DNA from 3 places in the Bacillus sp. Hm123 genome. Region 1 is predicted to be linked to each of the others. Evidence: a T-box and tRNA genes for the amino acid it is inferred to sense, from the RefSeq annotation. Region 1 holds a T-box; the other regions hold tRNA genes.
The links. A T-box is a leader RNA that pairs with one kind of tRNA and senses whether it is charged. The one in region 1 lies ahead of ileS (isoleucine--tRNA ligase), so its partner is inferred to be a tRNA-Ile.
Positions count from the first base shown of each region.

Region 2: it encodes a tRNA-Ile, which carries the amino acid that the T-box ahead of ileS (isoleucine--tRNA ligase) is inferred to sense. The anticodon was not compared.
Region 3: it encodes a tRNA-Ile, which carries the amino acid that the T-box ahead of ileS (isoleucine--tRNA ligase) is inferred to sense. The anticodon was not compared.

Region 1 is NZ_CM200277.1:1,256,065-1,266,398, reverse strand. It holds gene ACSVDJ_RS06625 (carbamoyl phosphate synthase small subunit) at 1-548, opposite strand, end outside; gene pyrC (dihydroorotase) at 545-1,831, opposite strand; gene ACSVDJ_RS06615 (aspartate carbamoyltransferase catalytic subunit) at 1,794-2,723, opposite strand; gene pyrR (bifunctional pyr operon transcriptional regulator/uracil phosphoribosyltransferase PyrR) at 2,958-3,494, opposite strand; gene ACSVDJ_RS06605 (RluA family pseudouridine synthase) at 3,689-4,600, opposite strand; gene lspA (signal peptidase II) at 4,572-5,081, opposite strand; gene ileS (isoleucine--tRNA ligase) at 5,233-8,001, opposite strand; T-box leader at 8,066-8,292, opposite strand; gene ACSVDJ_RS06590 (DivIVA domain-containing protein) at 8,344-8,853, opposite strand; gene ACSVDJ_RS06585 (YlmH family RNA-binding protein) at 8,957-9,730, opposite strand; gene ACSVDJ_RS06580 (YggT family protein) at 9,788-10,060, opposite strand; gene ACSVDJ_RS06575 (cell division protein SepF) at 10,069-10,334, opposite strand, start outside.
Region 2 is NZ_CM200277.1:245,680-256,013, reverse strand. It holds gene cyoE (heme o synthase) at 1-382, opposite strand, end outside; gene ACSVDJ_RS01575 (GTP pyrophosphokinase) at 676-1,317, shown strand; gene ACSVDJ_RS01570 (DMT family transporter) at 1,367-2,248, opposite strand; gene ACSVDJ_RS01565 (VOC family protein) at 2,431-2,811, opposite strand; gene ACSVDJ_RS01560 (hypothetical protein) at 2,956-3,813, opposite strand; gene ACSVDJ_RS01555 (hypothetical protein) at 3,825-4,520, opposite strand; gene ACSVDJ_RS01550 (zinc ribbon domain-containing protein YjdM) at 4,725-5,066, opposite strand; gene ACSVDJ_RS01545 (hypothetical protein) at 5,192-5,542, opposite strand; gene fumC (class II fumarate hydratase) at 5,549-6,937, opposite strand; tRNA gene ACSVDJ_RS01535 (tRNA-Asn) at 7,230-7,301, opposite strand; tRNA gene ACSVDJ_RS01530 (tRNA-Ile) at 7,308-7,381, opposite strand; tRNA gene ACSVDJ_RS01525 (tRNA-Gly) at 7,395-7,468, opposite strand; tRNA gene ACSVDJ_RS01520 (tRNA-Cys) at 7,480-7,553, opposite strand; tRNA gene ACSVDJ_RS01515 (tRNA-Gln) at 7,566-7,640, opposite strand; tRNA gene ACSVDJ_RS01510 (tRNA-His) at 7,652-7,727, opposite strand; tRNA gene ACSVDJ_RS01505 (tRNA-Trp) at 7,751-7,824, opposite strand; tRNA gene ACSVDJ_RS01500 (tRNA-Tyr) at 7,833-7,917, opposite strand; tRNA gene ACSVDJ_RS01495 (tRNA-Phe) at 7,952-8,027, opposite strand; tRNA gene ACSVDJ_RS01490 (tRNA-Asp) at 8,044-8,120, opposite strand; tRNA gene ACSVDJ_RS01485 (tRNA-Met) at 8,126-8,199, opposite strand; tRNA gene ACSVDJ_RS01480 (tRNA-Ser) at 8,217-8,309, opposite strand; tRNA gene ACSVDJ_RS01475 (tRNA-Met) at 8,319-8,392, opposite strand; tRNA gene ACSVDJ_RS01470 (tRNA-Ala) at 8,411-8,486, opposite strand; tRNA gene ACSVDJ_RS01465 (tRNA-Pro) at 8,512-8,588, opposite strand; tRNA gene ACSVDJ_RS01460 (tRNA-Arg) at 8,602-8,678, opposite strand; tRNA gene ACSVDJ_RS01455 (tRNA-Leu) at 8,686-8,774, opposite strand; tRNA gene ACSVDJ_RS01450 (tRNA-Gly) at 8,782-8,856, opposite strand; tRNA gene ACSVDJ_RS01445 (tRNA-Leu) at 8,931-9,012, opposite strand; tRNA gene ACSVDJ_RS01440 (tRNA-Lys) at 9,020-9,092, opposite strand; tRNA gene ACSVDJ_RS01435 (tRNA-Thr) at 9,112-9,187, opposite strand; tRNA gene ACSVDJ_RS01430 (tRNA-Val) at 9,204-9,279, opposite strand; tRNA gene ACSVDJ_RS01425 (tRNA-Glu) at 9,283-9,357, opposite strand; rRNA gene rrf (5S ribosomal RNA) at 9,368-9,483, opposite strand; rRNA gene ACSVDJ_RS01415 (23S ribosomal RNA) at 9,550-10,334, opposite strand, start outside.
Region 3 is NZ_CM200277.1:2,671,508-2,681,841, forward strand. It holds gene ACSVDJ_RS13870 (glycogen/starch/alpha-glucan phosphorylase) at 1-1,302, opposite strand, end outside; gene glgA (glycogen synthase GlgA) at 1,292-2,740, opposite strand; gene ACSVDJ_RS13880 (GlgC family sugar phosphate nucleotidyltransferase) at 2,737-3,765, opposite strand; gene ACSVDJ_RS13885 (glucose-1-phosphate adenylyltransferase) at 3,790-4,938, opposite strand; gene glgB (1,4-alpha-glucan branching protein GlgB) at 4,955-6,814, opposite strand; partial or broken gene ACSVDJ_RS13895 (serine hydrolase domain-containing protein) at 7,083-7,308, shown strand; tRNA gene ACSVDJ_RS13900 (tRNA-Glu) at 7,394-7,465, opposite strand; tRNA gene ACSVDJ_RS13905 (tRNA-Ser) at 7,470-7,560, opposite strand; tRNA gene ACSVDJ_RS13910 (tRNA-Asn) at 7,567-7,641, opposite strand; tRNA gene ACSVDJ_RS13915 (tRNA-Ile) at 7,648-7,721, opposite strand; tRNA gene ACSVDJ_RS13920 (tRNA-Gly) at 7,734-7,807, opposite strand; tRNA gene ACSVDJ_RS13925 (tRNA-Phe) at 7,817-7,892, opposite strand; tRNA gene ACSVDJ_RS13930 (tRNA-Asp) at 7,911-7,987, opposite strand; tRNA gene ACSVDJ_RS13935 (tRNA-Met) at 7,993-8,066, opposite strand; tRNA gene ACSVDJ_RS13940 (tRNA-Ser) at 8,094-8,186, opposite strand; tRNA gene ACSVDJ_RS13945 (tRNA-Ile) at 8,200-8,276, opposite strand; tRNA gene ACSVDJ_RS13950 (tRNA-Met) at 8,284-8,357, opposite strand; tRNA gene ACSVDJ_RS13955 (tRNA-Ala) at 8,377-8,452, opposite strand; tRNA gene ACSVDJ_RS13960 (tRNA-Pro) at 8,467-8,543, opposite strand; tRNA gene ACSVDJ_RS13965 (tRNA-Arg) at 8,564-8,640, opposite strand; tRNA gene ACSVDJ_RS13970 (tRNA-Leu) at 8,648-8,736, opposite strand; tRNA gene ACSVDJ_RS13975 (tRNA-Gly) at 8,744-8,818, opposite strand; tRNA gene ACSVDJ_RS13980 (tRNA-Leu) at 8,893-8,974, opposite strand; tRNA gene ACSVDJ_RS13985 (tRNA-Lys) at 8,982-9,054, opposite strand; tRNA gene ACSVDJ_RS13990 (tRNA-Thr) at 9,074-9,149, opposite strand; tRNA gene ACSVDJ_RS13995 (tRNA-Val) at 9,165-9,240, opposite strand; rRNA gene rrf (5S ribosomal RNA) at 9,248-9,363, opposite strand; rRNA gene ACSVDJ_RS14005 (23S ribosomal RNA) at 9,712-10,334, opposite strand, start outside.

The sequences.
Region 1 (10,334 bases):
ATGCCGTGCTTCATACCAAAATCCATCAATACGACGCGGTAGCCACGTCCTGGACTAGGATAAGCTGATTTCGTTGACACTTGAGCGACTTGGTTCGTCGAGAACACAGTTGCCTGTAGTTGATGAATGACGTCTTGTGCATTTTTTTCTATTGAAACGATCGCACCTTTTAATGTACCGTATTGACGAATAATTCTTGTCAATTTTCTTGTATCAATACCAGCGATAGCCGGGATAGCTTTCATTTTCAAGTAGGCATCTAGCGTGATTTCACTGCGGAAGTTAGATGGAGAATCCGCTGCTTCTTTCACAATTAATCCTTTCACTGCTGGATGAATCGTTTCGAAATCATCGCGATTAATTCCATAATTCCCAACTAACGGGTAAGTGAATGTGACAATTTGTCCACAATAAGAAGGATCAGAAAGCACTTCTTGATAGCCAGTCATTCCTGTTGTAAAGACAATTTCTCCAGTCGTATCTTGATCGCTTCCGAAGCCTTTCCCGATAAAAATGGTTCCATCTTCTAAGATTAATTGTTTTTTCATGCTTGCACCTTTCCTTCCTGCCAAACCATTTTTCCTTCTAAAAATGTCGCTGTCGGCCAACCGTTACATGCCCAACCAGTAAATGGTGTATTTTTTCCCTTGGATGCAAATTCATCTGGGTTAATTTCTTTTTCAGTTGTTAAATCGATAATCGCTAAGTCCGCTACAGCTCCAACTGCTAACTTGCCATATGGCAGGTCAAATGCTTCTGCTGGCTTGATCGTCATCCAATCGACTAACTGCTTTAAACTGATAATCTCTTTCTTTACTAAGTTTGTATATAGTAGCGGGAACGCTGTTTCTAGACCAACAATCCCAAATGGAGCGGATTGGATTTTCGCTGCTTTTTCCTCTGCTGTATGAGGTGCATGATCCGTCGCGATAAAATCAATCGTGCCATCGAACAGTCCTTCTAATAAAGCTTGTTGATCCGCTTTTCCTCTTAGCGGTGGGTTCATTTTATAGTTTGTATCGATTTCAGGAATATCTTCATCGCACAGTAATAAGTGATGTGGTGTTACTTCCGCTGTCACTTTAATGCCGGCTTTTTTCGCATCTCTCACCGTTCTTACCGATTCCTTTGTACTAATATGACAAACGTGATAATGGCAATCGGCTGCTTCTGCTAGTAAGACATCCCTTGCAATATGTACGGATTCACATATCGATGGGATACCAGGAATATTATGCTTTTCAGCAAAGGTTCCCTCATGAACAGCGCCACCATAGATCAGTGAGTTGTCTTCACAATGGGCTACAACTGCTGCATCAATTGCGGCTGCTTGTTTCATCGCTTCATACATCATACCTGCTTCTTGTACCCCAACACCATCGTCGGTAAAAGCGAAGGCACCTGCTTGTTTTAATCCGTTAAAATCCGTTAGCTCTTTACCTGCTTCTCGAATCGTAATCGATGCGTACGGAAGAACTCGAACATGAGCCGTTTCTTCAATTCGGTTATTTAAAGCGGTTAAATGCTCCACTGTATCCGGTACTGGACGAGTATTAGGCATCGGTGCAATCGTTGTAAATCCACCTTTTGCTGCGGCTAATGTGCCCGTTTCAATCGTTTCTTTATGCTCGCCGCCTGGTTCACGCAAATGAACATGTAAGTCGATCAATCCTGGAACAATTAATTGACCGTCCGCCTCAAATACAGTCTCACCGTTTGTTGGGAGTTGATCACCCATCTCTGCGATTTTCCCCTCTTGAATACGAATATCTTGTTGGATCATTTCTCCATTATCAGTAAGAATATTTCCATTTTTGATTAGCCAGTTCATTTGACATTCTCCCTTCTAACACTTGTTTTAACACAGCCATTCTGACGTACATACCATTTTCCATTTGTTTAAAAATTCTAGAGCGTTCACACTCGACAAGACAATCTGCAATTTCTACATCGCGATTCACCGGAGCTGGGTGCATAATGATACTTCCTGGCTTCATTCTTCGCTCACGCTCGACCGTTAAGCCATACATTTGATGATATTGTTCTTTTGTCATCGATGATTCACTTCCATGGCGCTCGTGTTGAATTCTAAGCAACATAAGGACATCTACTTCTTCGATTAGTTGATCTAATTCTGTAAATTGTCCTGCTTCTAAATACTCCTGTTCAAACCACTCTGATGGACCTGAGAAGCGAACTTCAGCTCCTAGCTTCCTTAATGCCTCTGCATTCGATCTTGCCACTCGGCTATGACGAACGTCTCCAACAATCCCTACTTTCAAGCCTTCAAAGCGACCAAATTCTTGTTGGATTGTGAATAAATCGAGTAGACATTGGGTCGGATGTTGTCCGCAGCCATCACCAGCATTCACGACCGGGATGTTCACCTTGTTTATTAATTGTTCATAGTATGCCTCTTCTTCATGGCGGATCACCACTGCATCGACACCGATTGATTCAAGCGTGCGAACGGTATCGTATAACGTTTCCCCTTTCAGCACACTTGAACTTCCTGCTTCAAATGGAATGACTTCAAGACCAAGCTTTCTTTCTGCTACTTCAAAGCTTGTTTTCGTCCGCGTACTTGCTTCAAAAAACAAGTTAGCGATGAAAGTTTGTTCTTCTGGATGCCATTTTTCCCCTGAAGCGAATTTTTCCGCTTGCATTAATATTAACAAAATCTCATCTTTATGCATACCTTTAATTGAAACTAAATTTTGCATCATTGTCGATCCGCCTCCATTTCCACAAAAAAAACACCCTTTTTTTTTCAAGGGTGTTTTGCATAGAGACAAAAGTGCACACAGTTCTACACCGCCTTTTGTCTCTCTACCCTTGAATGCCTCTCTGGACATTATTAAAAGGTCTTTATTCATTTTTTTGTATATTTCTCATCAAAGGTTTCGATCATTCGTTTCTCTTTGCCAGTCTCTCTGGACAGCAATTAAAGAGGTTACTTATTCATGGATCACTACTTTATCTATATTATCTACTTCTTCTAAAGTCACAACAATTCTTTCGCTACTAGCGGAAGGAATATTCTTTCCTATAAAGTCTGCTCGAATTGGCAACTCTCGATGCCCTCGATCGACTAATACTGCCATTTGAATTTGTGATGGACGGCCGATGTCCATTAGAGCATCTAAAGCCGCTCTCACCGTTCTGCCTGTATAAAGAACATCATCTATTAAGATAACCGTTTTATTTGTAATATCTGTCGGAATGTCAGAACCTCTTACTTCAGGGTCTTTACTCTCCGTTTTAACGGACAAGTCGTCTCTGTAAAGGGTGATATCTAAGTCACCAACAGGAATTTCTTCTCCTTCGATTTGCTTAATCCGATCAGCTAAACGCTTCGCTAAAAAGATTCCTCTCGTTCGAATACCGACGAGAATGCAATTTTCGATTCCTTTATTTTTCTCCAATATTTCATGAGCTACTCTAGTTAAAGCACGACGAATGGCCTGTTGATCCATAACTACTGCTTTTTCCATTTGATCTCACCTCTCGAGCATTTCCTCACACAAAAAACCTCTCGCCATGTAGGTGAGAGGTCAAATTTTGCATAAGAAAGACACAAACTTATCCTTATGTCATTCTTACAATCCGATACCTTCTCAGCCTCACGGGACTGTTTTTTAAAGGTCTTATTTAACTGTTAACAGCTTACCGTTTCTTTTCGAGTTTGTCAATTATTTTTCGCTAAAAAGTCGAGAAGATTTACAAATTCCTGAGGTAACGGCGCTTCGAATTGCAAATATTCCTCCGTTCGAGGATGAACGAAGCCAAGAATACCTGCATGAAGAGCTTGCCCTTCCATATCTAACGTTTTTTTCGGTCCATATTTCGGATCGCCCGCTAGCGGGTAGCCGATGTATTTCATATGCACACGAATTTGATGCGTTCGGCCTGTTTCTAACTCACATTCCACTAACGTAAAATCTTTAAATCGTTCGAGCACTTGAAAGTGAGTAACAGCTTGCTTCCCTCCATCAACGACTGCCATGCTTTGTCGATCCTTTTGATCACGTCCAATCGGCGCATCAATCGTTCCGTGATCATGAGGAATGATTCCATGCACAATCGCTTTATATTTTCTTGTCACAGACTTATCAACGAGTTGTTGGACGAGCTTTTCATGGGCTAAATCATTTTTAGCGACCATTAATAATCCTGATGTGTCTTTATCAATTCGATGGACAATTCCAGGGCGCATCACACCATTAATACCCGATAAATCTTTACAATGAGCCATCAAGCCGTTCACTAATGTTCCCGTTACATGTCCAGGTGCCGGGTGAACAACCATACCTCGAGGTTTGTTAACGACAAGGACATCCCCATCTTCATAATAAACATCTAAATTCATTTCCTCCGCTTCAATATCGAGCGGCTCTGGTGCAGGAATCTCAATGGTTAGCTGATCACCAGGTGTACATTTATAATTGGCTTTCACCGCTTGTTGATTCACTTGAACTAGCCCTGCTTTAATCCAATCTTGTACCTGTGTACGTGACCATTCTTCATTCAGTCCAGCTACTACTTTATCTATTCTCGCATTCTTTTCCTCTTCAAGAACGCTGTGCTCCATCTTTTCCATTTGACATCTCCTTTTCTTTCCGCTCTTCAATCAACATCGCAATCATCAACATGATCACTCCCATTGTTAACGCTGTATCGGCAATATTGAAAATCGGAAAATCATAACTAAAAATATACGTATTAATAAAGTCGACCACTTCTTGACGAAAGATACGGTCGATAAAATTGCCGATTGCTCCTCCTAATAAAAAAGCGAGTGCTCCTTGCATCAGCGGTTTATTTTTCGCTTCAGTCTGCATATAATAAACGATTCCAATTACGACAACAACCGTGATGATGTAAAATAACCACATTTGACCTTCAAGCATGCCCCAAGCAGCTCCACGGTTCCGGTGAGAAGTAATATAAAGAACATCTTTGATCACTTCCACACTTTCTCCAATGCTCATTCCTTTTACAATTAGCCACTTCGTCCATTGATCTAACAGTATGACAAATAGTGCTAGTAAATAATACAAGAGATTTCCTCTATTCTTCAAGATGAGTCACGCTCCCTTATCTTTTCAACAAAAAAGCTGTCCTGCAGTGAGGTTCGCTTCCGATGATTATTCCAAACTGGTCTAATATATCAGAAAACAAACACGAGCAGGACAACCTTTTTAACCATCCATTCTAGGTATGCTTATCAGATCAAGCCTGAGAATAATTCTCTTCTACTACAGTTGCACAGCGTGGGCATAACGTCGAGTGAGCGTCGTTTTGACCAACTGTCGGTGTCACAACCCAACAACGTTCACATGTTTCACCTTCCGCTTTTTCTACGACAATTGCTCCATGCTCAAGCTGCATCGCCGCTTCTGGAGCATCTTCGAGAGAGCCAGCCATTTCAAAGGCAGAAACGATAAATAGCTGTTTTAAGTCTTCTTGAATAGAATCAAGCAACGTTTTCGTTTCCTCATTCGCAAATAAAGTAACTTTCGCTGTTAACGATTTTCCGATCACCTTTGCATTTCGGGCTTCTTCTAACGCTTTTAAAATATCATCGCGAACAGACATGAATGTCGTCCATTTTGCTTTTAACTCTTCCGCCCGCTCTAACTCTTCATATGTCGGCATATCTGTTAGCTGCACGCTTTCCTCTTCCACATTCGGGATATATGCCCATACTTCATCCGCTGTATGCGCTAAAATTGGAGAAAGCATTTTCGTTAAAGTTAACAATGTATCATATAATACCGATTGAATCGCGCGACGATCCTCGTGATTCTCCGCTTCAATATAAAGAATATCTTTCGCGAAGTCTAGATAGAATGAGCTTAAATCAACCGTACAGAAATTATTGATCGCATGATAAATCGCTGCAAATTCATAATTCTCATAATGGTGATGTACTTCTTTAATTAAATCATTTAACTTCACAAGCATAAATTGATCGACTTCACGTAAGTCATTATAAGAAACTTTATGCTCTGCCGGGTTAAAGTCAGCTAAGTTCCCTAGCAAGAAGCGGAATGTGTTACGGATTTTACGGTAGACTTCAGCTACTTGTTTTAAAATCGCATCCGATACGCGAACATCTGCTTGGAAGTCAACAGAAGCGACCCATAAGCGTAAAATATCAGCACCTAACTGCTGCATCACTTTCGCAGGAACAACGACATTTCCTAATGATTTACTCATTTTACGTCCTTCACCGTCAAGAGCAAATCCGTGGCTTAATACCCCTTTATACGGTGCCTTTCCTGTGACAGCGACACCCGTTGTTAAGGAAGAGTTAAACCAACCACGATATTGGTCAGACCCTTCTAAATAAAGATCTGCTTGACGAACAAGGTCATCACGCTCTTCTAGTACAGCTTGGTGGGAGGAACCAGAATCGAACCACACATCCATAATATCGTTTTCTTTTGTAAATTCACCATTCGGACTTCCTGGGTGCGTAAAGCCTTCAGGCAATAATTCCTTCGCTTCTTTTTCAAACCAAATATTCGATCCGTGCTCGCGGAATAAATCTGATACATGCGCAATCGTTTCATCTGTAATAATCGGCTCATTATTTTCCGCATAAAAGACTGGGATCGGCACACCCCATGCACGCTGACGAGAAATACACCAATCGCCACGGTCACGAACCATATTAAATAAACGAGTCTCTCCCCATGTTGGCACCCATTTTGTTTCTTTGACCGCTTCAAGTAACTCTCCACGGAATTTATCGATCGACGCAAACCATTGAGCTGTTGCTCGGAAAATAACGGGCTTCTTCGTACGCCAATCATGCGGGTATGAGTGAGTGAAGAATTCTAGCTTTAATAGCGCTCCAACTTCTTCTAGCTTTTCTGTAATTGGCTTGTTTGCTTCATCGTAGAACAAGCCTTCAAACCCAGGAGCTTCCGCTGTCATCACACCACGATCATTTACTGGACAAAGAACGTCTAAACCGTATTTCTTTCCAACAAGGAAATCGTCTTCCCCATGACCAGGTGCCGTATGAACACAGCCTGTACCTGAATCAGTTGTCACGTGTTCACCTAACATCACTAATGAATCACGATCGTAAAGAGGGTGCTTCGTTAAAATATGCTCAAGCTCTGCCCCTTTGACCTTTTTCGTTACTGCTGGATTTTCCCATCCAAGCTTTGTCGTCACTTCTTCTAGCAATTCTTCAACGACGACATATTTTTTGCCTGCTTCTTCTGCTACAACATACGTCAAGTCAGGGTGAACAGAAATCCCAAGGTTTGCTGGAATTGTCCATGGTGTCGTTGTCCAGATGATGATGTTTGTTCCTTCCTCAAGCACACCTTTTCCATCGCGAACAGCAAAGGCAACATAAATCGAAGGGGAACGCTTATCTTTGTACTCAATTTCAGCTTCCGCTAACGCTGATTCACTAGATGGAGACCAATAAACCGGCTTCATTCCTTTATAAATATAGCCTTTTTTCGCCATATCACCGAATACTTTAATTTGTTGCGCTTCGTATTCTGGCTTTAATGTAATATATGGGTTTTCCCAATCTCCACGTACACCTAACTGCTTAAATTGCTGTCTTTGACGTTCAATTTGCTCATACGCATATTCTTCACAAAGTTTACGGAATTCAGCAACCGTCATTTCTTTACGTTTCACGCCTTTGTTTGTTAGCGCCTGCTCAATCGGCAAACCGTGCGTATCCCACCCTGGAACATACGGAGAATGGAAGCCGCTCATCGATTTATATCGAACGATAAAGTCCTTTAAAATTTTGTTAAGCGCATGCCCCATATGAATATCACCATTGGCATATGGAGGGCCGTCATGAAGAATGAACATCGGGCGTCCTTCTGTCCGCTCTTGTACTTTTTTATAGATGTCCATTTCATCCCATTTTTGCTGCCGATCAGGCTCGCGCTTTGGTAAGTTCCCTCTCATCGGAAATTCCGTTTTTGGCATTAATAACGTATTTTTATACTCCATTTTTTATCCTCCTTCATGTACACATCACTACTTAAATAATACAAAAAAACCTTCTCATCCCCTAAAAAGGGACGAGAAGGTTTCCCGCGTTACCACCCTGCTTAACAAGCTGTTATACTTGTTCACTTGAACATTCGTATCGTGAATGACTCGCTCTTCTCTACTAAGATACGACCGTTCGAGTTGAGGGCTCCAGGGTGATCTTCCATTTCCCGCTTTTACTAGGCTTCCACCGTCCCTAGTTCGCTTGCAAAAGCTACAGACATGTACTTTCCCTATCATCGCATAAATATATAGTTGATAATGTTTCAATTATAGAAATTGAATGCTCTCTCGTCAAGCTTAGACGCCTTCTTCACTTAACTTTTCTAGTTCTTCGGCATCCACTTCAAATTCCATCAAGGCATCCCAGTCATCATTGCTTAATAAATCAAGCTGGGCTTCCATTAACATTTTAAAACGCATCCGAAACACTTTAGATTGCTTTTTCAACTCTTCAATTTCAACCGCAATCTTTCTCGCTTTAGATAAAGATTCATCTACAATGCGATCAGCATTCTTTTCAGCTTCGCGAATTAATAACTTCGCTTCTTTATGAGCATTTCTTTTCACTTCTTCCGCAGTTTCCTGAGCGATAACAATCGATTTATTCAATGTCTCTTCAATATTAGAGAAATAATCAAGCCTTTCAGTTTGTGCAGCAAGCTGATCTTCTAAATCTTTCTTTTCACGAATAATCAGTTCGTAATCTTTAATCACTTGATTGAGAAAACTGTTGACTTCATCTTCATCGTATCCACGGAAGCCTCGACTGAATTCTTTGTTATGTATATCTAACGGCGTTAAAGGCATTCGCCCACCTCCACTACAGATCTAAAACTGGCTTTTTTCATCATGCTACATATTATAATGCTTTTTTGGCTACTTGTGATAAAAATCGTGAAATTTTCATAATTTATTTCAAAAGACCTAGCATAATCCGCCATTTGTCCTTCTTTGTTTTTCCTTCATTTATTAAAAATTTACTTCTGCCTATTCCTCTAATAGAAAACACATCACCTACTGAACATTCAAAAGCAGGGTCTTCAACCTTTTTCCAATTCACTTTTACCATACCTGATTTAATTAAAGTTTGCACTTTTTGTCTCGATAACCGAGAAAGTGCTGCAATCATCGCATCTAGTCGCAAGGAGGAAACGGTTGTATTAATTTCTTTCCATTCTTCCACTTTCGTTAATGCCTCGTCAGATTCTTTCTCCTGCAAACGAACAGCTACTTTTCCGATATGGCTCACATTTACCTGAATATAGCTACTGACTTCCTTCGCCACTAAAAATTGATATCTCTGACCGTCTGTTAAAATATCGCCAAACTTCCCACGGCGTAACCCGACTCCCATTAAGCTTCCTAAAATTTGCGAATGCTCGATCGAGGCAAACTTCTCTGGATAAGAAATTTCATATAGTATAATATCAAAATCTTCCGCTTCAGGCTGGAAGTATTCTGGTGTAATTAACGCTCGTTTTCTTTCGGTATTCGTTGCTCCACCGAAAAAGACAGCTTTGACTTCACTATGGCGACCGACGACCGCCTGCACGATCTCCTGCTCTCTAGGATCTAGAAAATCTGTCAGCTTTGGCGCATACATTTGTTCTACTTCATTTTTCCATTGTAGCACCTGGTCAATAAACTCTTTTTCTTCCGGGCGAAAATGCTGATAAATGGACATGATCTTTACTCCTTTGATCGATGCAAAAAAGGGAGCCAACGTCTCCCTCTTTTTTGGTCAAAATAATGTAATCATCCAATATTGTAATTGAACTATTCCTGCCGTAGCCAATTTTAGCACAAGAAAAGCAACAAGTGGGGATAGATCAAGCATGCCCAGTGGTGGAACGATTTTTCTAAACGGCTCCAAATACGGTTCACATATTTTCGTTAAAAATTGCCCAATACTCGTTTCTCGTGCATTTGGAAACCAAGACATTAAAATATAAATAATTAATGCCCAAGAATAAAGTTGAATAGCTCCCATTAAAAAACTAAAAACAATTTGCATATTGTTTACTACCACCTCGAATTATCAGTATCTTCTTCGGGTAAAAATTGCGAAATATTCCCTGTAACTTCCACGTTATCAGGTGTACAAAGAACAATCTTCGGACCCAACTGTTGAATTTCCCCACCAATAGCGTAGACGGTACCGCTTAAAAAATCAACTATTCGCTTCGCTTGATCATGCTGAATACGTTGCAAATTCACAATCACTGCTTTTCTATTCTTTAAATGATCCGCAATTTCCTGTGCTTCTGCAAATACTCTCGGTTCAAAAA
Region 2 (10,334 bases), 1.0 Mb from region 1:
CTAGTGGAGAAGCTAAAGCAAGTACCCCTATTCCAAGGATCGTCATCCCAATCCCGATCCACAGAACAGCTTTCAAATTGATTTCACCCGTTACAGTCGGTCTCGTTTTTGTTCGTTCCATCACCGCATCAATGTCACGATCATATAGATTGTTAAAAGCTCCTGCGGCTCCCATAATTAAAGCGGAACCAATGATCGCAAAAATCATTTCGGGGATATGTTCCACTAGTCCCATGTCATACGTATATAAAGCCAATGTTAGTCCTGCAAACATCGGAATCAAATTAGATTTAATAATCCCGGTCTTAACCGTCTGTGCCAAAATGGTTGACCAAGACTTGGCCGATGTTGTTACAGAAGCTGTTTGATCCTTTTTATCCATCTTCAATTCACTTCGCATGATTTTATTATTCATTCCTTTTTATCATTTCACACCTTCTTCGATTTTATCATAAAACCTCACACATTCGTTGATTCATTCTTTCATTATATTATCAATATAAGCATAAACCTTCATACAATTGTCATTTCGTTCAATAAGTTCACATAAAATACACTTTTATCTGCATTCTTTTCAGTGAAATCAGAAGGAAATTCTTTTATCTTTCTGATCCAAACAAGCTATGATATGATGACAGCATAGTACAACGTATTTTGAACAAGGGGTTGTTTACGATGCATCAAGAGACACATTCGGTCGATGCCATCCAAAAAATATTAAAAGAGTGGAAAGGCTTTTTTATTCCTTATCAAATGGCATTAAACGAGCTAGAAAGTGATTTCAAAATTATTGATTTAGAGTGGAAAACAGCACATGGCTACTCCCCCATTGAACATTTGAAAACGCGAATGAAAACCGTCTTTTCATTGGTCGATAAAGTTGAAAGTAAGAACATCCCATTAACGCAAGAAGCCGTTGAAAAGGAAATACGGGATATTGCTGGCGTCCGTATTGTTACTAGCTTTATCGATGATGTCTACATGCTGAAGGAACATATTGAACAGCGTGAAGATACTCGAATCCTTCGCGTCAAAGATTATATTAAAGAGCCAAAGAAGAGCGGCTACAAAAGCTTGCATCTAATTATCGAAACACAAGTCATTTTATCTAAGCAAGTATTATGGGTTCCCGCTGAAATCCAAATTCGCACTTCTGCAATGGATTTTTGGGCCTCAACAGAACATAAACTCAACTACAAATATCAAGGAGAAGTGATACCAGCAGAAGCTCAAAAACAATTAGTCGAGCTATCAAAAGCTTCCTTTGCGTTAGATAAAGAAATGTCGAAATTAAGAAATCAACTATTATCTAAATAAGAGTTTTGAGCAGTTTCACCTAGTTGAAACTGCTCTATTTTCTTTCTATCTACGCCATCTTTCTTTGCTGCAACAAAAATACAGCTAAACCGATTAAAATAAGAGCGATACCGATTCCTTGCTGAACAGAAATGACTTCACCTAAAATGAAATAAGCGAGGATACAAGTGCCAATCGTTTCTCCTAGTATACTCATCGAAATAACAGAAGTACTTAACCATTTCAGCAACCAATTAAACACCGTTTGTCCCAAAATCGTCGCGATAAACGCTAGTCCAATAAAAGACCACCACGTTTGAGCCGAATAATCGATAAAGGAGGCTTGCTGGCTAAAGGCAAACAAGCTTAAAAATACAGCACTGCTCGCATAGCCAATGATTGAATAAGGAACGAGCGACAAGCTTTTACGAACATGCTGCCCCACAAAGAAATAAGCGGTAATTACACCAGCTGCAATAAAAGCTAAAATATCACCAAACAACGCCTCGCCACTCACTTGAAAATCTCCCCAACCAATAACGATGCTTCCAGCAATGGCAACGAGAAAGCCGACAATTGCTCCTTTACTAAAACGCTCCTTAAATAAAAAATACCCGCCTACCATCGAAAACAATGGCTGTAACGTCACAATAACCGTCGAGCTTGCTACCGATGTATAATTTAATGATTCAAACCATAACACATAATGAGCGGCTAAAAATAAGCCCGATAATAGCCCCAGCCCCCATTGTTTTTTAGACAATGATCGCAACTCTTGACGATTCTCTTTATTCATTAATAAAAACGGCAAAAGAATCAACGTAGCAAAAAAGAGCCGATAAAAGGCGGTAATAGCTGCCGGTGCATCTGCTAATTTCACAAAAATCGCGGAAGTTGATAAAGCAAGTACCCCAAAAAATAACGCTACATAAGAAATAAACGGTGATTTCAATCCTGTTCCCCCTAAGCTGTCATGACCAATAATAAAAACACTCTAATAAACAGTATAAAATTTTTATGGCTTTTTCAAAAGGAGTAATAGTTGAACTAGAAGGCAGAGAATACTTTTTATTAGAAAGATAAAAGAGCCGACTAGAAGTTGAATCATTGACTTCTAGTCGGCTCCCTGTCTTATCAACCAAGAGAACTGCAAATTTCAATATAGTTTCCATCAGGATCTGCTACGTACGCAACTACTTGTCCCCAAGGTTTCGCTACTGGCTCCACAAGAATTTGAACACCTTGCTCTCTCAATTTTTCAATCATTGCTTCTACATCATCTACGACAAACCCCAACTCAAACGTTTGTGACACGCCCTGTTTAGGGATGCTCAAGCCCGTAATCTCTTGAACATCTTCTCTTGTATTTATCGCTAAAATCGTCGAGCCGGTTTCAAACTCAACATAAGTTTCATGTTCACCACGAATCGGTAAACCTAAAATATCCTTGTAAAATGTCATAGACCTTATATGATCGGAAACGTATAAAATCACATACCTCATGTTCAAGTTCAATTGAATCCCTCCTACGTTCATTTTTTAATAGCTTCGTCAAGGAGTTACATTTTACCTATCATCAAAATGTTAAGAAGGTTACTTAAATTCACCTTTATGTTTTCTTCTCTATTATGTTTGTTGCTTATGCTTAATTAACATGTATTATTGCCTATAATACACCTTACCCTCTAACTCTTTAAGAGTGACCGGATAAATAGTAATCGTTCCCCCATCCTTAATCAACCCATCGTCTCCAAACTCAGAATCAGAGTTTAATACCACTGTAAAAGAAGGATTTTTCTCATCCCCTGTTATTACAATCGAAAAAATTCCTTGTTGTTCTGAATCGTCATCACTGTAATAGTAAAGTTGGCCATCTTTTGCATAAATAATTTCACCTGTATCGTACATAAAGTAGTTTTGAGGGTTATCTTGTTCAAACCATTTGCCAGTCAAGCTAACAGCTACATTTTGATAGGAAACATAACTCGAACTTCTAAAATTAAAAATACTTTGGTGTAAAGCGCCTTTTTCATTAACTTGGTATGTCACAACAGCAGTATCTCCACTGACCCAGTCGATTTTATACGTTTCTTCTTCAAGGGTCTTATATGTAGAACTTCCCATTAATGTAGCTACTTTTTTCCCAAAGAAAAAGCCTCTACGCTTTATTCTAATTGTCTCGTTACTCATTTTTTTATATTCTTTTAGAATTACTTCATGTTGGTTGTCCTTTGACTTTGACACCACCACATTTATATCACCCATATAATAGAAAAATGTAGAATTACTCACCAACAATATTAGACCCAGCATTATTTGAAGCCATCTAACAAAGCGATTTTTACTGTACAACAATAGAAAAATAATTATAATTACATAATTGGTTATATAAAAGATCCAATCGTGAATTAAATAGTAGCCTATCGGAGCAGCAACTCCAATTATTAACCCTTGAAAAACCATCAGCACTATGGCTATCCAACATAACATTATTTTCATTTTTCGATTCCTAATCATAGACGTATCACCTACAATCCAAACCGCGTTATAATTTCATGATAAATTGCATCGTTCATATCTACATAGTCCCAAGTTACACCTGTATTTACACTGCGATAAACTAACATTTCTTCTTGTGCTGTTCCGTTATTTTTAATGGCAACAAGGTACCCCGTTCTAGCATCATTTAAGAAATCAATGTACATCTCATCATAACCATTTTGTAAATCATGAGTAGCTGTCTGAGATATACTACCAACACTCCAATACTCACTTGGATTATCGGTCGTAATAATGCTTATATTTTCTGAACCACGCCCACCGTATACAATGGTGATTTCTTCACTTGATACGTAAATATTGCTTTGTGAAATAGTATCTAGATATTCACTGATACGGGCATATCCTAGTTGATCATCATCCGGGACTTGCACCCAAGTCTTCCCCTTGTTAGTTGTAACATAGAGCTTGTCCTCATATATGGTGTAGTTTTTGTCATATTCCACAGGTAAAGTCGTCTCTTTAGTACCGGATATACCATGTGAGATCATACGATCAATATCTTCTGGCTTTCGTTGGTTCTCTTGAATGTCCTTCGTAACAAATGGATTTTCTGGAACATAATAAGCATTTTTATCTTCTATGATGCTTTTGCTCACTTTGATTGTACAAAAAGTAATTATGCCACTAACTAAGCAAATGAAAATTATTTTTGAAAACTTCATAATTCTGTACACCTCCATATATTAGAAAGGACAGATATCTCACAGCTGAACATAAAAATCCCCTGCTGTTCTTGAATTATTTTCCTAGCATAAGTGTCCTCAAAAGCAAAAGAGTCCATCCCCGAAAAAATATCTAGTAGCTAAAGAAGATCACACCTTCTTTATTAGATATCTTTTTGGAGTCAGACCCTATTAAACCAGCATTTACGCCTTTTTCACAAATTCCGACTTTAATTTCATCGCACCGAAACCGTCAATTTTGCAATCAATATTATGATCGCCATCTACTAAACGAATGCTTTTTACTTTCGTCCCGATTTTTAATGTGGATGAACTTCCTTTTACTTTAAGATCTTTAATGACAGTAACAGAATCACCATCTTTTAAAATGTTGCCATTCGCATCTTTGACAACTTTTTGATCTTCATGATTTTCTTCTTCTGATTGTAACGTCCACTCATGCGCACATTCTGGACAGACAAAAAGGTTTCCATCCTCGTATGTATACTCTGAATTACATTTTGGGCAGTTTGGTAAATTCGACATAAATTTAACTCCTCCAGTCGTTATTGTTCATTCTCTCACTATACATTAACCCTCTACCATAAAGCCACCTTTTCATTAGAAAAAGCACTCTACCATCTAGATAGAGTGCTCCGCAATTATGTCCTCTAAGCAACTTCTTCAACAAACGTCGTATTAATGAACTCTAGGCCACTCGTATGTCGGAAAGTTGGCAGTGGATTTTGGTCGATAAAACAAGAAAGCCCTTGGCAATGGAAATTCATTGCACATATCTCCTTGTTCTTCTCCTTTTTCACTGTTTTCGCAAAATAGCGTATTTCATCAAGTAACCGTTCATATTCTTCCATTTCATTTAAATAAGACATATGTATTTCCGCTAAAATGTCTAATCGGTTTTCATGTGTCTTCATGATTAAAGTAGCTGTCCAGGCGTCATGAACATTAGATTCTGCACGAAATCCATAAATCCCTTCACAAATCCGAAAAATTGTCCACAAAGCTCCTCACTCCTTTGGTTGAATCATTTCTTCTGGACGAACGAACTCATCAAATTGTTCTTCTGTTAATAAGTTTAGTTTCAACGCTGCTTCTTTTAACGTTAACCCTTCTTTATGTGCCAGTTTCGCAATAGCTGCTGCGTTTTCATAACCGATATGAGGATTTAATGCAGTCACAAGCATAAGCGAGTTTTCTAAGTTTTGCTGAATAACTTCTAAATTCGCCTCAATTCCAACAGCACAATGCTTATTAAATGACTCCATAGCATCAGCTAAAAGCCGTACAGATTGGAGGAAATTATAAATAATCACCGGTTTAAATACGTTTAACTCAAAGTTTCCTTGACTTGCGGCCATACCGATCGTCGTATCATTGCCCATCACTTGGCAAACAACCATCGTTAACGCCTCACTTTGCGTTGGGTTGACTTTGCCCGGCATAATGGAACTTCCTGGTTCATTCGCAGGAATTACAATCTCTCCTATGCCACAACGTGGACCGCTAGCTAACCATCTAACATCATTAGCTATTTTCATTAAATCAGCTGCTAACGCTTTTAACGCACCGTGTACATAAACAATCTCATCATGACTCGTTAAAGAATGAAATTTGTTAGAAGCCGTGACAAAAGCTTTCTCCGTTAGTTGACTAATTTGTTCAGCTGTCATTTCTCCGTATTTTGGATGAGCATTAATCCCTGTACCTACAGCCGTTCCACCAATAGCTAATTCCCTCATTGGCTCAACACTATCTGTAATCATTTTCTCTGTTTTTTCAAGCATACGAACCCAACCACTAATCTCTTGTCCTAACGTCAACGGAGTGGCATCTTGCAAATGAGTTCGTCCAATTTTAATAACATCAGCAAACTCTTCTACTTTCTTCTCTAATGTTTCTTTCAACTGACGCAGCATTGGCAACAATTGATCTTCAACAGCCAATACACCTGCTATATGCATCGCTGTTGGAAAGGTATCATTAGAGCTTTGTGATTTATTCACATCATCATTCGGATGAACCGTAACATTCTCATTCATGTCTGATAATAGCTCATTCGCGCGATGAGCGATGACTTCATTGACGTTCATATTCGATTGTGTTCCGCTTCCTGTTTGCCAAACGACAAGTGGAAAATGATCATCTAGCTTTCCTTCTAAAATTTCATCTGCTGCTCGCACGATGACTTCTGCTTTCACAGACTCAATCTTTCCTAATTTCTCATTAACTAGAGCAGCACTTTTCTTTAGGATCGCAAATGCCTCAATGACTTTCTTAGGCATCTGTTCCGTTCCTATTTTAAAATTTTGACTACTGCGCTGGGTTTGAGCCCCCCACAATTTATCTATTGGAACTTGAATTTCTCCGATCGTATCCTTTTCTATTCTGAATTCCATTTTGTCTTCCTCCTGTACTCGTTTACTAATGATTATTTTCACAAAATAATAAATCTATTCTTTTGCATAACTATGCTATTTAATATATTCATCATCGTTGTCACGATATAACACCATATTAATTGATTATGATTATCATTGTCAACTTATTGGTGTCATATTTTACAAACTATTAACTTCCAATGCAAAAAAACGTGTCTTGAGCTAATTGCTCAAAACACGTTTTTTTATGAAAATAAAAATGTGCAAAGGATTTTTATATCCTTTGCACATTTCTTCGATAAATATTTAACTCCGCAGGCAAGATTCGAACTTGCGACCGATCGGTTAACAGCCGATAGCTCTACCACTGAGCTACTGCGGAAAAAAGTGGGCCTGAATGGACTTGAACCATCGACCTCACGCTTATCAGGCGTGCGCTCTAACCAGCTGAGCTACAGGCCCATTTAAAATTAAATGGAGCGGGTGATGAGAATCGAACTCACGACATCAGCTTGGAAGGCTGAGGTTTTACCATTAAACTACACCCGCATGGATGAAAATGGAGGCGGCAACCGGATTTGAACCGGTGATAAAGGTTTTGCAGACCTCTGCCTTACCACTTGGCTATGCCGCCCTTTAAAAGGGATGGCTGGGCTAGAAGGATTCGAACCTTCGCGTGACGGAATCAAAATCCGCTGCCTTACCGCTTGGCTATAGCCCATTAATTACATATGGGGCGACCGAGGGGAATCGAACCCCCGAATGTCGGAACCACAATCCGATGCGTTAACCACTTCGCCACGATCGCCATAAATAGTATTAAGTTTAAATTGGCAGGGGCAGTAGGAATCGAACCCACACTGGAGGTTTTGGAGACCTCTGTTCTACCGTTAAACTATGCCCCTATCAAAACTGGTGGAGGGGGACGGATTCGAACCGCCGAACCCTGAGGGAGCGGATTTACAGTCCGCCGCGTTTAGCCACTTCGCTACCCCTCCATATTTTAATTTAAAAAGGCATATATTAAAAAAATGGTGGCTCAGGACGGAATCGAACCGCCGACACATGGATTTTCAGTCCATTGCTCTACCAACTGAGCTACTGAGCCAAGAATATTATATAAATGGCGGTCCGGACGGGACTCGAACCCGCGACCTCCTGCGTGACAGGCAGGCATTCTAACCAACTGAACTACCGGACCATTTATTGCGGGGACAGGATTTGAACCTGCGACCTTCGGGTTATGAGCCCGACGAGCTACCAGACTGCTCCACCCCGCGACGTTATGGATAAAATATGGCGGAGGAAGAGGGATTCGAACCCCCGCGCGGTTTAACCCGCCTGTCGGTTTTCAAGACCGATCCCTTCAGCCAGACTTGGGTATTCCTCCATATTTCAATAGCGGCGGAGGGGATCGAACCCCCGACCTCACGGGTATGAACCGTACGCTCTAGCCAGCTGAGCTACACCGCCATGTATTGTATATTAAATTGGTGGAGCCTAGCGGGATCGAACCGCTGACCTCCTGCGTGCAAAGCAGGCGCTCTCCCAGCTGAGCTAAGGCCCCATGTCGTTATTTTTAGAGCTTCAAATGGTCGGGAAGACAGGATTCGAACCTGCGACCCCTTGGTCCCAAACCAAGTGCTCTACCAAGCTGAGCTACTTCCCGCTTGAATAATTAATGGCGCGCCCGAGAGGAGTCGAACCCCTAACCTTTTGATCCGTAGTCAAACGCTCTATCCAATTGAGCTACGGGCGCATAAAAGTGGTGCCGAGGACCGGAATCGAACCGGTACGGTAGTCACCTACCGCAGGATTTTAAGTCCTGTGCGTCTGCCAGTTCCGCCACCCCGGCATTTTTATGGAGCGGAAGACGGGATTCGAACCCGCGACCCCCACCTTGGCAAGGTGGTGTTCTACCACTGAACTACTTCCGCGCTTGAACAAGATATTCTGAATTATGTTTTCATCATAAGATGTAACAAATTTTAACAGAATACCGTTACAATGATGCGGGTGAAGGGAGTCGAACCCCCACGCCTCGCGGCGCCAGATCCTAAGTCTGGTGCGTCTGCCAATTCCGCCACACCCGCATAAAAGTGAGCCATGAAGGACTCGAACCTTCGACCCTCTGATTAAAAGTCAGATGCTCTACCAACTGAGCTAATGGCTCAAAATAATATTTTTAAAAGTGGTGCCGGCAAGAGGACTTGAACCCCCAACCTACTGATTACAAGTCAGTTGCTCTACCAGTTGAGCTACACCGGCATACGTAAGTAATTCATGGTGGAGGATGACGGGATCGAACCGCCGACCCCCTGCTTGTAAGGCAGGTGCTCTCCCAGCTGAGCTAATCCTCCAAATGGTGACCCGTACGGGATTCGAACCCGTGTTACCGCCGTGAAAGGGCGGTGTCTTAACCGCTTGACCAACGGGCCTACTTTAATCGCCTGGCAACGTCCTACTCTCACAGGGGGAACCCCCCAACTACCATCGGCGCTGAAGAGCTTAACTTCCGTGTTCGGTATGGGAACGGGTGTGACCTCTTCGCTATCGCCACCAGACTATAAAGTTTGAAAGAGTTGTTCTTTCAAAACTGGATAATAAGTATTGTAACCTTGCAAATCGCCTAGGAAAAGTCCTCGATCGATTAGTATTCGTCAGCTCCACGTGTCGCCACGCTTCCACCTCGAACCTATCTACCTGATCATCTTTCAGGGATCTTACTAGCTTGCGCTATGGGAAATCTCATCTTGAGGGGGGCTTCATGCTTAGATGCTTTCAGCACTTATCCCGTCCGCACATAGCTACCCAGCGATGCCTTTGGCAAGACAACTGGTACACCAGCGGTGCGTCCATCCCGGTCCTCTCGTACTAAGGACAGCTCCTCTCAAATTTCCTGCGCCCGCGACGGATAGGGACCGAACTGTCTCACGACGTTCTGAACCCAGCTCGCGTACCGCTTTAATGGGCGAACAGCCCAACCCTTGGGACCGACTACAGCCCCAGGATGCGATGAGCCGACATCGAGGTGCCAAACCTCCCCGTCGATGTGGACTCTTGGGGGAGATAAGCCTGTTATCCCCGGGGTAGCTTTTATCCGTTGAGCGATGGCCCTTCCATGCGGAACCACCGGATCACTAAGCCCGACTTTCGTCCCTGCTCGACTTGTAGGTCTCGCAGTCAAGCTCCCTTGTGCCTTTACACTCTGCGAATGATTTCCAACCATTCTGAGGGAACCTTTGGGCGCCTCCGTTACTTTTTAGGAGGCGACCGCCCCAGTCAAACTGCCCACCTGACACTGTCTCCCACCCCGATCAGGGGTGCGGGTTAGAAGTTCAACACAGCCAGGGTAGTATCCCACCAACGCCTCCACGTAAGCTGGCGCTCACGCTTCAAAGGCTCCTACCTATCC
Region 3 (10,334 bases), 1.4 Mb from region 1:
CATTTCTCGATTCTTTAAAATCTCTGTATGGATTTTCGCCACTCCATTGACACTATGGCTTCCCGCAATCGCTAAATGAGCCATTTTCACTTGCCCGTGAGCGATGATCGCCATCTGTTCAATGCGATCCCAATCTCCCGGATACAGCTCCCATAAGCTTTTACAGAAACGCTCATTAATCTCATCGACAATCATAAAGATTCGTGGCAGAAGCGGCTGGAAAATTCGAATCGGCCATTGCTCCAACGCTTCGGATAATGTCGTATGATTCGTATAACAAAACGTATTCGTCGTAATTTGCCACGCTTCTTCCCAGCTCATGCCATGGTCATCGAGCAACACGCGCATGAATTCTGGAATCGCGAGCACAGGGTGCGTATCATTAATATGAATCGACACATGCTCATGAAAATCATGCAAATCTTTATATTGCTCTAAATAATCTTGAATAATCGAACGAATACTCGCTGAAACGAGAAAATATTGTTGCTTTAAGCGCAAAATTTTCCCCTCATCGTTCGTATCGTCTGGATATAAAAACTCGGAAATCGCTTCTGTTTCTTTTTTATATTTCAATATATCTTGATTCGGCATATAGCGAGACGGCTCGGCACTCCAAAGTCTAAGCGTATTAACCGTATCCGTTTCATAGCCAATCACTGGCATATCGTAAGGAACCGCACTCACATATTCAGCATCTACATGACGGAAAGTGAGTACCCCATCCTTTTCGTATGTCTCAACTTTCCCCCAAAATGGAATTTCCACGGCCATATCGATTTTTCTTACTTCCCATACATGCCCATAGCGCAACCAATGCTCCGGCAATTCCAACTGAAAGCCATCGACAATTCTTTGCTCAAATAACCCATGCTTATAGCGAATTCCACAGCCATGTCCTGGTAGATCAAGTGATGCTAATGAATCAAGGAAGCAAGCAGCTAAGCGACCAAGTCCACCATTTCCTAATGCGGCATCATATTCAATTTCCTCAAGCTCGTCTAAAGAAATATCTAAATCCTTCAATCCCTCTTCCACGACATCATAAATGCCAAGGTTTAATAGGTTTTGTCCTAATAGACGTCCAAGCAAAAACTCAATCGACAAATAATATACTTTCTTTTGCTTCGCTTTGCCGTATTGTTCATTCGTTTGAATCCAATTGGAGCTAATATATTCTCGTACCATGTTTCCTAGTGTTTGAAATTGATCAGACAATGTTGAATCTTGAAAGCTCTTTCCATACGATCTTTCAATTCGCTTCAAAAAATTGGCCTTAAATTCTTCTTTGTTAGAAAACATGACTTTCCCTCCTAGATGATAAGTCAGAATATAATTCGCTATATTGCTTCGCCGATTGTGACCAGCTATAATCGCAAGCCATCGCCTGCTTCATAAGGCTCTCCCAAACGTCTTTCTCCTGATACATACTAATCGCTCGCTTAAAAGTAAACAGCATGTCATGGGCATTAAAATTAGTAAAAGAAAAGCCATTTCCTTTACCCGTTTGTTCATTATAGGAAAGAACAGAATCATTCAGCCCTCCCGTTTCACGAACAAGCGGCACCACTCCATACTTCATCGCAATCATCTGTCCAAGTCCACAAGGTTCAAACCTCGAAGGCATTAAAAACAAATCGGAACCCGCATAAACTTTATGAGCTAGCTCCTCATCAAATCCGATATAGGAACGCACCTTTTGTGGATATCGCCACTCCATCTCTTTAAAAAACCATTCAAACTCATCTTCACCTGTACCGAGAACAATGAATTGCACATCCTCCTCTATCATTTCATGAAAGACTCGTGTCACAAGCTCTAGCCCTTTTTGTCTTGTGAAACGAGAAACTAACGAAACAATTGGCGTATCCGCTTTTTCCTCTAATCCAAACATTCGTTGAAGCAATTGTTTGTTTTCTTTTTTTCCATCCAAGTGATCGCGGTCAAAAGGAACGATTAAAGGGTCGGTTGCTGGATGGTAAATGGAATCATCAATCCCATTTAATATGCCAACGAGGGCATCTTGCCTTTCTTGTAACACACCATCCAAGCGTTCGCCAAAATAAGGAGTTAAAATTTCATTCTTATATGTAGGACTGACCGTCGTGATCACATCGGCGGAAATTAATCCCCCTTTCATAAAGTTGATGCAGTCATAAAATTCTAGCTGGCGGCTATTGAAATGCTGACTATGTAAATTTAGTAAATCTGTCAGCACACTTCGCGGGAAGATCCCTTGATACAATAAGTTGTGAATCGTAAATACCGTTCGAATAAATTCATAGCCCGAACGATGTTGATGCTCGACTCGCAACATAAAAGGAATCATCGCCGTATGCCAGTCATGGCAGTGAATGACATCCGGATAAAAATCAAGATGCACCAAGCTATCTAACACCGCTCTCGTGAAATAAGAGAACCTTTCCCCATCATCACCAAACCCATACATTTTGTCGCGATTAAAGTAATACTCGTTATCGATGAAATAATAAATGATTCCATCTTTTTCTAGTTGTTCAACACCGCAATATTGGTTTCTCCAACCGACAGGCACAATATACTCAGCCACTTTTTTCATCTGTTCTCGGTACTCGAGAGGAATCGTTCCATACTTAGGAAGCATGACCCGAATATCGATTCCTTGCTTTTTTAACTCTTTCGGTAGAGAGCCGGCGACATCCGCCAGCCCCCCTGATTTAACGAAAGGTACACATTCTGATACAATAAATAGTAGTTTCACGAATTCATCAACACTCCTTGTACGGACCCTTTACGGATCACAATTGGCTCCTCTGGTGTACCTATCAGTTTCACTCCATCACCAATCACCGCATCCTTGTCAATAATGACATGGGCTAACTCACAATTTTCGCCAATCTTACTTTTTTGCATAATAATACAATTTTTCACTGTTGTATTTTTTCCAACAAATACAGCACGTGAGATCACACTTTGCTCGATTTCTCCTTCAATGACAGCTCCGTTAGCAATCATCGAATTTTTCACTAACGAAGTATCCGTATACTTCGTTGGTGGCTCATCCTTGACTTTCGTATAAATCGGCTGAAACTTATTAAAGAGCTGACCCCAATTTTCTTTTTGCAACAGTTCCATACTGATCGTATAAAAATCTTGGATTGATTGAATTTGCTCGCAATAGCCATCCATCTCATATTGGCAAATGTGATATGGTTGATTAACATCGTTGACAATATCTTGGATGCATCTATACCCAGTTTCTTTTCTAGTCTCAATCAATTCAATCAGCAACGGAACAGGCACGACATACAGTTCAATCGGTCGACCTTGATTATGAATTTGTAAAATATCGCAGCCATCCGCTTCTAATTTCTTCAAAATAGGGGAAAAATCCATATTAAATACTGTATAACAATTACTAATGAGTGCATATTTTTGCGTACTGCGTTTAAAATAATCGATATGTTGAGCGAAGTGGCAAAACAATCCATTCTTCTCTTTTGCTCCCTCTAGCTTAGGAGAAGGAAAGAAAAATAATCCGTCTCGTTTTCTATTTAAATCCCAATCTTTCCCTGAGCCCAAATGGTCCATTAATGAGCGATATTGATGTTTAGGGAAGATCGCTACACTTTGAATACCTGAGTTCACCATATTCGATAAAATAAAATCAATTAGCCGATAACGACCAGCGAAAGGAACAGCTGCTAGCGATCGGTGAAGCAGTAAATCCTCCATTGATTCCGGCTGTGTAGTTGCATCAATAACACCAAGCATAGATCTATTCATTCCATTTCCTCCATTTCAACAAAACTATTGCTTTTGTCCTATTAATTGAGCAAGGTACTCTTCTGTAATTAAAAGAATCTCCTCTGTATGGTTATAAATCTCTACATTATCAGGTATTTCTAAATCACTAATCACAATCGCTCGTTCGATGACACAGTTTCTTCCTACACGAGCATTTGGCATAATTACTGCATCTTTAATGATCGTCTGTTCTTCTATTTGCACCCCTTGGAATAGAACAGAGTGTGTCACCTCCCCTTCAATGACACATCCTTCATTAACAAGCGAATCTTTGACGATCGCCTGTTCACCGATAAATTGCGGCGGTTGATTCGGGTTCACAGAGTAAACGCGCCATGAATAGTCTAACAGGTCTAATTCTTCGCCTCTATCTAACAGATCCATATTCGCTTCCCACAAGCTTTGAATCGTTCCAACGTCCTTCCAGTAGCCGCTAAAAGGATAAGCAAATAACTTGAGCTTCTCTCTTAACATTAACGGAATCACATCTTTTCCAAAATCATTCGTTGACTCTGGATTCGCTTCATCGATTTCTAAATAGGTCTTCAACGTCGACCATTTAAAAATATATATCCCCATTGAAGCTAAATTGCTATTCGGCTTCTCCGGCTTTTCATCAAAGTCTGTAATTTCCATTTCTACATTCGTACTCATAATTCCGAAGCGACTCGCCTCATCCCACGGCACTTCAATGACAGAAATCGTCACATCTGCCTCCTTCTCGATGTGGAAATTGAGCATTTTACTATAATTCATTTTATAAATATGATCTCCTGACAAAATCAAAACATGTTCTGGATCATACTCTTTTAAATAGTTTAAATTTTGATAGATCGCATTAGCCGTTCCTGAATACCACTTTACTCCTGCTGTTTCTGAATAAGGTGGTAAAACTGTCACACCTCCATTTATCCTATCTAAATCCCACGCGCTTCCAATGCCGATGTAGGAATTGAGGACGAGCGGCTGATACTGAGTCAACACGCCCACTGTATGAATACCGGAATTCGCACAATTACTTAGCGGAAAATCAATGATCCGATACTTTCCTCCGTATGGAACAGCAGGTTTCGCTAAGCCTGCTGTCAATTCCTTTAACCTGCTGCCTTGCCCTCCCGCTAATAGCATCGCTACACATTTCTCTTTCGCCATTTTATTCCCTCCTGATTTATATTTTCGGCTGAATATATACAACACCAAAAGGCGGTATCGTCATATGTACATAAGCTGGCTGCCCATGAAATTCGCCTTTCTTTGCTTTTAAAGGAGCCGGATTGATCTGCCCCGATCCTCCATATTCTTTTCTGTCACTATTTAAAATTTCTTCATACAAGCCCACCTCTGGAACCCCTATTCGATAATTCTCATAGCCATGCTCTCCAAAATTACAAATGACAATGACCGGAGAACCATCCTTGCTTCTTCGAATAAAGGAGTACATACTTTGCTGCGTATTATGAACATCAATCCATTGAAAACCACGAGGGTCATGATCTAATTCAAATAACGATTCAGCCCTCTTATATAAATGAATCAGGTTGATAAAATATTCCTGAAACTTCTGATGCATCTCATATTCAATCAAATGCCAATCAACTTCCTCAAGATCTTTCCATTCAGAAAACGGCGCTAGCTCACTTCCCATAAACAAGAGCTTTTTACCTGGATGAGCGATGAGAAATCCCATTAATAAGCGCAACTGAGCGAACTTTTGCCAATAGTCACCCGGCATTTTATTTAATAATGATTTCTTCCCATGCACCACTTCATCATGTGAAAAAGGTAGAATGAAATTTTCTGAGTAAGCATACATCAGTGAAAAGGAAATTAAATGATGATGATCCGAACGTTGATGCCAATGTGTTTCCATATATCGCAACACATCGTTCATCCACCCCATATTCCACTTATAATTAAACCCAAGCCCCCCTATATGTACAGGTGCCGTCACCTGCGGCCAATCGGTTGAATCCTCCGCAATCATTAATACGTCAGGATCAAATTGAAACACCGCTGTATTCAGCTTCTTTAAAAACTTAAGCCCAAAAGGATTGACCTCTAGCTGGTCTCTATTCGGCCAATAAATAATGTTCGCTACTGCATCCACTCGAAAGCCATCCACATGAAAATAATCTAGCCAAAACAAGGCGTTAGAGATCAGAAAGCTTTGGACTTCCGTTTTTCCTAAATCGAAATTGGCCGTACCCCAAATGTAATTTTCTCGATCCCAGCTGTTTTCATATTCATAACTATAGCTTCCATCTAATCTATGAAGCCCATGTGCATCCTTGCAAAAATGACCTGGTACCCAGTCTAAAATGACGCCAAGCCCATGCATATGACATTGATCAACAAAGTACATAAAGTCTTTAGGCTCTCCGTAACGACTCGTCGCTGCAAAGTACCCTGTTCCTTGATATCCCCATGATCGATCGTATGGATGCTCTGTTACTGGCATCACTTCAATATGAGTAAAGCCTAATTCTTTTACGTAAGGAATCACTTGATCTGCCAACTCTCGATAAGAATAAAGAGTCCCATCCTCTTTCCTTTTCCAAGTACCTAAATGTAACTCATAAATGCAGACAGGTTTTTCATAAATAGAAGCCTGCTTTTTATTTTTTTGCCACAATTGATCCTGCCATTTATATCCTTCAAGCGCATAGACAACGCTAGCTGTTCCCGGTCTTTCTTCTGCAAAAAACGCATAGGGATCCGCTTTTAAATGGGTTTCTCCTGTTTCTGTAAGTATTTCATACTTATACAGTTCACCTTCTAGATTTTTTTGAAGCTGTATATACCAAATCCCTTCATTATTTACTTTTTGTAAGGAATACCCTTCCCCACTCCAGTTGTTAAAATTACCAACAAGTCGAACTTGCTGCGCATGAGGGGCCCATACACAAAAAGATGTGTATATGTCGTTGCCAACTTTAGACAAATGAGCACCAAAGATGTCGTAGGCTTGAAACAAGTTCCCTTCATGAAATAAATGAATATCAAAATCGGTTGGATAAGCTGCTGTCATAATTCCCATCCTTTAAATTGAAATAATAAAATAGAGAAATCTTAGTATGGGGCTTATTTTTTGAAGAGTTGCATTATGGAGTACTTTTTTCGAGAATACATTCTCCTATATATTAAAAGTTCTTTATCATTTGAATAAATCCTTTTTAAATAATTGTTAATTCATCGACAATTCTTAACAATAATTTAACACAGACACAAAAAAATAGGATATTTCACCTGATAACAACTATTTCTATTGAATGTATTATAAAATCTGACTACAACAAATGAAATCATTTGGGTTTGAAGATTTATTCGGAAAAAGTGTGAAAGAATAGGTTCATGACTCAAGGGGTAACTCTACAGGTGGGGGAGGACTTACGCTAACTCCGCGTAATATGGCACGTTTTGGTTTTCTATATCTGAATCATGGTACTTGGGACAATAAAAAACATTCCCAAAAAGTGGATTGATGAAACAACTATGATGAACACCTATAAATATGATTATCTTTAGGCAAAACAAAATAGAATATTATTTCTAAAAAGCAGTTACTAAGCACAAAAAAAGCTAATTCAATAGAATTAGCTTTTTACTATGACCCGTACGGGATTCGAACCCGTGTTACCGCCGTGAAAGGGCGGTGTCTTAACCGCTTGACCAACGGGCCAGTATGGCGGAGAAGGAGGGATTTGAACCCTCGCGCCGGTTACCCGACCTACACCCTTAGCAGGGGCGCCTCTTCAGCCTCTTGAGTACTTCCCCAAAATATGGCTCCGCAGGTAAGATTCGAACTTACGACCGATCGGTTAACAGCCGATTGCTCTACCACTGAGCTACTGCGGAATAAAATGGGCCTGAATGGACTTGAACCATCGACCTCACGCTTATCAGGCGTGCGCTCTAACCAGCTGAGCTACAGGCCCTTAAATATGAGTTGGAGCGGGTGATGGGAATCGAACCCACGACATCAGCTTGGAAGGCTGAGGTTTTACCATTAAACTACACCCGCATTAACAAATGGTGGCTCAGGACGGAATCGAACCGCCGACACATGGATTTTCAGTCCATTGCTCTACCAACTGAGCTACTGAGCCAAGATTATTATGTATAAATGGCGGTCCGGACGGGACTCGAACCCGCGACCTCCTGCGTGACAGGCAGGCATTCTAACCAACTGAACTACCGGACCATTTATTGCGGGGACAGGATTTGAACCTGCGACCTTCGGGTTATGAGCCCGACGAGCTACCATACTGCTCCACCCCGCGGCGATATAAATAAAAATTAATGAAATATGGCGGAGGAAGAGGGATTCGAACCCCCGCGCGGTTTAACCCGCCTGTCGGTTTTCAAGACCGATCCCTTCAGCCAGACTTGGGTATTCCTCCATATTTGTACAAGTGGTGGACCTTGCAGGACTCGAACCTGCGACCGGACGGTTATGAGCCGTCTGCTCTAACCAACTGAGCTAAAGGTCCTTTTAAGTGGCGGCGGAGGGGATCGAACCCCCGACCTCACGGGTATGAACCGTACGCTCTAGCCAGCTGAGCTACACCGCCATGTATTGTATAATTAAATTGGTGGAGCCTAGCGGGATCGAACCGCTGACCTCCTGCGTGCAAAGCAGGCGCTCTCCCAGCTGAGCTAAGGCCCCATATAATTTTAAAGTGGTCGGGAAGACAGGATTCGAACCTGCGACCCCTTGGTCCCAAACCAAGTGCTCTACCAAGCTGAGCTACTTCCCGAAAACTAATATATGTATTAATGGCGCGCCCGAGAGGAGTCGAACCCCTAACCTTTTGATCCGTAGTCAAACGCTCTATCCAATTGAGCTACGGGCGCATAAAAGTGGTGCCGAGGACCGGAATCGAACCGGTACGGTAGTCACCTACCGCAGGATTTTAAGTCCTGTGCGTCTGCCAGTTCCGCCACCCCGGCACTTTTATGGAGCGGAAGACGGGATTCGAACCCGCGACCCCCACCTTGGCAAGGTGGTGTTCTACCACTGAACTACTTCCGCACTTGAACAGGATGTTCTGACTTCTGTGTTTGTCACAGGACGTAACAGATACTAACAGAATATCATTAAAACGATGCGGGTGAAGGGAGTCGAACCCCCACGCCTCGCGGCGCCAGATCCTAAGTCTGGTGCGTCTGCCAATTCCGCCACACCCGCATAAAAGTGAGCCATGAAGGACTCGAACCTTCGACCCTCTGATTAAAAGTCAGATGCTCTACCAACTGAGCTAATGGCTCAAAATAATATTTTAAAAAATGGTGCCGGCAAGAGGACTTGAACCCCCAACCTACTGATTACAAGTCAGTTGCTCTACCAGTTGAGCTACACCGGCTTATCAAAGAATTGATGGTGGAGGATGACGGGATCGAACCGCCGACCCCCTGCTTGTAAGGCAGGTGCTCTCCCAGCTGAGCTAATCCTCCGAATTTTGCCTGGCAACGTCCTACTCTCACAGGGGGAAACCCCCAACTACCATCGGCGCTGAAGAGCTTAACTTCCGTGTTCGGTATGGGAACGGGTGTGACCTCTTCGCTATCGCCACCAGACTTTTCAAGACATTTATTATTATAGCATAATAATTATCTTTTGCAAGAACTTTTTTGTTCTTTCAAAACTGGATAATAAGTATTGTAACCTTGCAATTCGCCTATTGGTGTATCTATTTCTAGCTCTGGCTCCTAGACATTCGAGTCAAATAACCTGCCGCTTACAAGACTAACGTCTTTCCAGCGTCAGAACATTTGCTTGTCATGTCTGAACAGTCGCCTCTGCTTTATGATCTAGCTCTAACTGCCAGACTCTCGGTCATAAGCCGTCACGCTTTTGTGGCAAAGAACGCCACTTCAGCGGTCCGTCTAATGCCTGCCGAGTCTAAACGGCAGTTTCCGCTTTTCTTGGTTAAGTCCTCGATCGATTAGTATTCGTCAGCTCCACATGTCGCCACGCTTCCACCTCGAACCTATCTACCTGATCATCTTTCAGGGATCTTACTAGCTTGCGCTATGGGAAATCTCATCTTGAGGGGGGCTTCATGCTTAGATGCTTTCAGCACTTATCCCGTCCGCACATAGCTACCCAGCGATGCCTTTGGCAAGACAACTGGTACACCAGCGGTGCGTCCATCCCGGTCCTCTCGTACTAAGGACAGCTCCTCTCAAATTTCCTGCGCCCGCGACGGATAGGGACCGAACTGTCTCACGACGTTCTGAACCCAGCTCGCGTACCGCTTTAATGGGCGAACAGCCCAACCCTTGGGACCGACTACAGCCCCAGGATGCGATGAGCCGACATCGAGGTGCCAAACCTCCCCGTCGATGTGGACTCTTGGGGGAGATAAGCCTGTTATCCCCGGGGTAGCTTTTATCCGTTGAGCGATGGCCCTTCCATGCGGAACCACCGGATCACTAAGCCCGACTTTCGTCCCTGCTCGACTTGTAGGTCTCGCAGTCAAGCTCCCTTGTGCCTTTACACTCTGCGAATGATTTCCAACCATTCTGAGGGAACCTTTGGGCGCCTC